DNA from 2 places in the Bradyrhizobium sp. CB2312 genome. Region 1 is predicted to be linked to the other one. Evidence: riboswitches for the same ligand, from Rfam matches in the RefSeq annotation. Region 1 holds a riboswitch; the other holds the start of a gene.
What was found. A riboswitch is a leader RNA that binds a small molecule or an ion and turns the genes downstream of it on or off. The one in region 1 is predicted to bind cobalamin.
Positions count from the first base shown of each region.

Region 1 (2,457 bases):
CGATGTCGGCCTTGCGCAAATTCACCTCGGCCGGACTGCCGGCGCCTTCGACCAGCACCAGATCAGCACGCCCCTTGAGCCGCTCAAAGCTCTCCAGCACGGCGCCCATCAGCTGTGGCTTCATCGACGCATATTCGCGCGCCCGCGCCGTCGCGATGCGTTTGCCATGCACGACGATTTGCGCGCCGACATCAGTCTCGGGCTTGAGCAGCACCGGGTTCATGTCGGTGTGCGGCTCGACGCCGGCGGCGAGCGCCTGCAACGCCTGCGCGCGGCCGATCTCGCCGCCATCGACGGTGACGGCCGCGTTGTTCGACATGTTCTGCGGCTTGAAGGGAAGCACGCGCAAGGCCCGCCGTGTGAAGGCGCGCGCGAGACCGGCGACGATGAGCGACTTGCCCACGTCCGAGCCGGCCCCCTGGATCATCAGCGCGCGTGCCATCGACTTCAGAACTCGACGCCGGCCTGCGCCTTGATGCCGGAGCGGAACGGATGCTTGACCAGCGTCATCTCGGTGACGAGATCGGCGATCTCGATCAGCTCGTCCTTGGCGTTGCGTCCGGTGAGCACGACATGCGTCATCGGCGGCTTCGAGGTCGTCAGGAATTCGACCACCTCGGCGATATCGAGATAGTCGTAGCGCAGCGCGATGTTGATCTCGTCGAGCACGACCATGCGCAGGTTCTCATCTGATATCAGCTCCTTGGCCTTCTCCCAGCCGGCGCGGGCGGCCGCGATGTCGCGGGCCCGGTCCTGCGTCTCCCAGGTAAAACCTTCGCCCATGGCGTGGAACTGGCAGAGCTCGCCGAAATGGCCGGTGAGCAGGCGCCGCTCGCCGGTGTCCCAGGCGCCCTTGATGAACTGCACGACCGCGCAGGGGAAGCCATGGGCGACGCAGCGGACGATCATGCCGAAGGCCGACGACGACTTGCCCTTGCCGGCGCCGGTGTGGACGATGATGAGGCCCTTCTCGCCGCTCTTGGTCGCGATGATCTTGTCGCGGGCGGCCTTCTTCTTCGCCATTTTCTGGGCGTGCCGGGCGTCGGTTTCCTCAGCTGTTTGGGTATCCGGTTCAGGCGTCATTGGTCCCGGTCCTTCGGCTTGACAAGAGGCGGCCGGGGGCAAATGGTGGCCCGGCACTGGTTCCTGTCCTATGACAGGCGAAGAGGGAATGCGATAGGGTCCGAATCGGCAAGATTTGGGTCCAAAATGCAGCCGCCCCCGCGACCGTGACCGGAGAGATGCCCGAAGCCACTGATCCCCCGGGATCGGGAAGGCGGGGATCGAAGGGCCAAAACCCTGCTCCGCAAGCCGGGAGACCTGCCAGCGCGGACGAGTTTTGGACCGGCGGACGGGGTGTTCCGCGACGGGGGAACGGGCCTTCAGGAGAATGGTCCGTGTGCCTCTTCGCCTCCCGCTGTTATTCTGGAAGAGGCGATGACCGTCACACTTCACGTCTGCATCACCTGCCGCGCCGGCCAGACGCTTGGCGAGGGCGAGACGACGCCCGGCAAGCGCCTGCACGGCGCGATCCTCGAGGCCGGCGTGCCGGAGGGCGTCCGCGTGGTTCCCGTCGAATGCCTGTCTGCATGCAGCCAGGGCTGTTCGGTCGCGCTCAGCGCGCCGGGGCGCTGGTCCTATGTCTATGGCCGCCTGTCGGATGCGAATGCGCAAGACGTGATCGCCGGTGCTGCGGCCTATGCGGCCGCGCCCGACGGCCTCGTGCCCTGGCGCAGCCGGCCCGAAATCTTCCGCAAGCAGTCGCTTGCGCGCATTCCCCCCATTGCCGTGTTGCCGGAGGCCGCCGAATGAACTCGCTCGCAAAAGTCCCTGTGACGGTGGTCACCGGCTTCCTCGGCTCCGGCAAGACGACGCTGATCCAGCATCTGCTCAGCAATGCCAATGGCAAGAAGCTCGCGGTGCTCGTCAACGAGTTCGGCAGCGAGGGCGTCGATGGTGAGATTTTGAAGTCCTGCGCCGACGCCAACTGCCCGGAGGAGAACATCGTCGAGCTCGCCAATGGCTGCATCTGCTGCACCGTCGCCGACGATTTCATTCCGACCATGGAGCAATTGCTGGCGCGGCCGGTGCGGCCCGATCACATCCTGATCGAGACCTCGGGCCTCGCTCTGCCAAAGCCGCTGCTGAAGGCGTTTGACTGGCCGGAGATCCGCTCGCGCATCACCGTCGACGGCGTGATCGCGCTCGCCGATGCCGAGGCCGTTGCCGCCGGTCGCTTTGCGCCGGACCCGGATGCGGTCGAAGCCCAGCGCGCGGCGGACGAGAATCTCGATCACGAGACGCCGCTGTCGGAAGTGTTCGAGGACCAGATCGCCTGCGCCGATATCGTGCTGCTGACCAAGGCGGATCTGGCCGGCGCCGCCGGCATTGAAGCCGCCAAGGCCGCGATCACCGCCGAGATGCCGCGCCGTGTGCCGATGCTCCCCGTCACCGACG
Region 1 is NZ_CP121668.1:6,686,465-6,688,921, reverse strand. Features, by position in the region: gene QA642_RS32660 (cobyric acid synthase) at 1-442, opposite strand, end outside; gene cobO (cob(I)yrinic acid a,c-diamide adenosyltransferase) at 448-1,083, opposite strand; cobalamin riboswitch at 1,124-1,343, shown strand; gene QA642_RS32650 (DUF1636 domain-containing protein) at 1,438-1,812, shown strand; gene cobW (cobalamin biosynthesis protein CobW) at 1,809-2,457, shown strand, end outside.

Region 2 (2,457 bases), 1.4 Mb from region 1:
GCAGGAGGAGACTGGGCATGCCGAAGACTTGCATTCCTCGTGCCAGGTTAATAGACGGCAATTCGCACCGCTTCTATGCCCCCTTTGTCGGCTTTCCGACTTGCGGGCGTCTCGATGTTTCCGTTCAGCGCGGCTTATGCCACGCGCCGAATGTTCGGTGGGCGCAGCTGAACGCCTCGACCAAGTTCCTGATGAGAATTGGGAGCACGTTTGCCGCCACAGAACTGTTTGGCTCGCTATCGTTACCGGAGTGTGAGCTTTCGATCTCTGGCATGCCTCTGGGTACTCGCGGCCGAGAGGCCAGAGCGCGTTTGGCGCTTCTTTCGCGACATCCGGCACTCGCGCCGAGCATTTGGAGTCTGGCTGGCACCGCAAATCAACGTGCCGGTCAGGTATGTTGCTGACTTTGCCACGTGTCTTGGGCTTATGCAGCACGGATCCAGCTGGTCGAGAGCGCGGCTGGATGGCGGACACGCTCGAAGAACCTGTTGGGAAGCCTGGGACACGCATCAAATGCGTTCTGCTCCAGGCAGCAGTCCCGACCGCGGAAGCCGCTTTTATCCCCTCCACCGATCTGGCGTGCGGCCAGGGGGCAGCTGCGATGGTCATTACAATATCGCTGACTGAAGAGCGCATCTACATCGACTCAGCGATAAGGATGCGCGGTCATTCGCGTAACGGATGTCGCAGCACCAGCTTGCGACATGATCTGAGAGGTTGACGGAAGACTTGTCTTGCCGATAATCCAAGTCGTCGAGGTTCTCCGGTCCCACTTGATCCGGAGCTAAGAGGGAAGCCGGTGACAATGCCGGCGCTGCCCCCGCAACTGTGAGCGGCAAGCCGCTGTCCAACGATGTCACTGAAGCCTGCGCGGCTTCGGGAAGGCCGGACAGAAGCGATGACCCGCGAGCCAGGAGACCTGCCCCGACAATTATTCGTCCACGGGCGGGGTGTCCCGGTGGTGCGTCAAGCAGCCGTCGCACCGCGCGACTTCCCCTGCCTGCGTCCGCCACGGCCTTTGCCCCCATCAAGGGGTTAACGCTATGTCTCTTCTCTCCCTTCCGGTTGCCACGCTTGGAACGCCACGCATCGGTCCAAGGCGCGAGCTCAAACTTGCTCTTGAAAGCTACTGGGCGGGAAAAACCAGCGAACAACAGTTGCTCGAGGACGCAGCTGGCCTGCGTGCCGCCAACTGGGCTCGTCAGAAATCTATCGGCGTCACGGTCATTCCATCGAACGATTTTTCGCTGTATGACCAAGTGCTCGACACAAGTGTCATGGTTGGCGCCATCCCGGAGATCTACGGCTCGAAAACCGAATCCGTTTCGCTCAAGACGTACTTCGCCATGGCCCGCGGATCACAATGCGGCGATCAGGATGCGAGTTGCGGTCGCGGACCGCGCGGATTTGGCGCACCCGCGCAGGAGATGACCAAGTGGTTCGACACCAACTACCACTACATGGTTCCCCAGTTTCACAGGGGACAGACTTTCAGGCTATGCTCTCGCAAGCCGATCGAGGAGTATGAGGAAGCCAAGGCCCTTGGCTTTCAGACCCGTCCTGTCCTGATCGGGCCGGTCACATTCCTAAAGCTCGGCAAGAGTCTCGATCCTGCGTTCCAGCCACTCTCACTGCTGGATGAACTGATACCGATCTATATCGAGGTTCTGCAGGAATTGGCCAAACGTGGGGCAAATTGGGTTCAGTTCGACGAGCCCTGCCTGGTTCTTGATCTGGATGAGAGGGCGCGGCAATCTTTGCGACATGCCTATGATCGGCTCGCTAAGGAGGCGCCGGCCATCAAGATCTTAGTTGCCAGCTATTTCGGCGACCTCGGGGACAATCTGAACACCGCGTTGAGCCTGCCAGTTGCCGGACTACACCTCGACCTAATTCGAGCGCCACAGTTGTTGGACCAGATCATCGCTGGCGGCCGAGGTGATCTCGTCATGTCGCTCGGTGTCGTCGACGGCCGGAATGTATGGCGGTCGAATTTGTCATCGCTGCGCCAGCGGCTCGAACCCGCGATTGCGAAGCTCGGCAAGGACCGTGTACAGATTGCCCCATCCTGCTCGCTGCTTCATGTACCGGTCGATGTTGAACTTGAAACCGGGCTCGCTTCCGACGTCAAGAGCTGGCTTGCTTTCGCGGTCCAGAAGATGCGGGAGCTTGCGATCCTGGCGCGGGCACTCGCAGGCGACCAGAATGTTGCGCAAGCTCTTGCCGAGTCGGAATGTGCCGCGACTGTTCGCCGGACTTCGCCGAAAATTCGTGATGCCAATGTCGCTGTCCGGATGAAAGCGATCGATCAGACCATGCGTCGACGCGGGAGCCCATTTGCCCGTCGTGCCGAGATCCAAAGCAATCGTTTCGGACTACCGGCTTTTCCTACCACGACCATCGGATCGTTTCCGCAGACCACAGAGGTCCGAAATGCCCGTGCGGCGCATGCGCGAG
Region 2 is NZ_CP121668.1:8,060,599-8,063,055, reverse strand. Features, by position in the region: cobalamin riboswitch at 740-942, shown strand; gene metE (5-methyltetrahydropteroyltriglutamate--homocysteine S-methyltransferase) at 1,044-2,457, shown strand, end outside.
Region 2: linked by a shared signal. The riboswitch ahead of metE (5-methyltetrahydropteroyltriglutamate--homocysteine S-methyltransferase) and the one ahead of QA642_RS32650 (DUF1636 domain-containing protein) in region 1 are both predicted to bind cobalamin.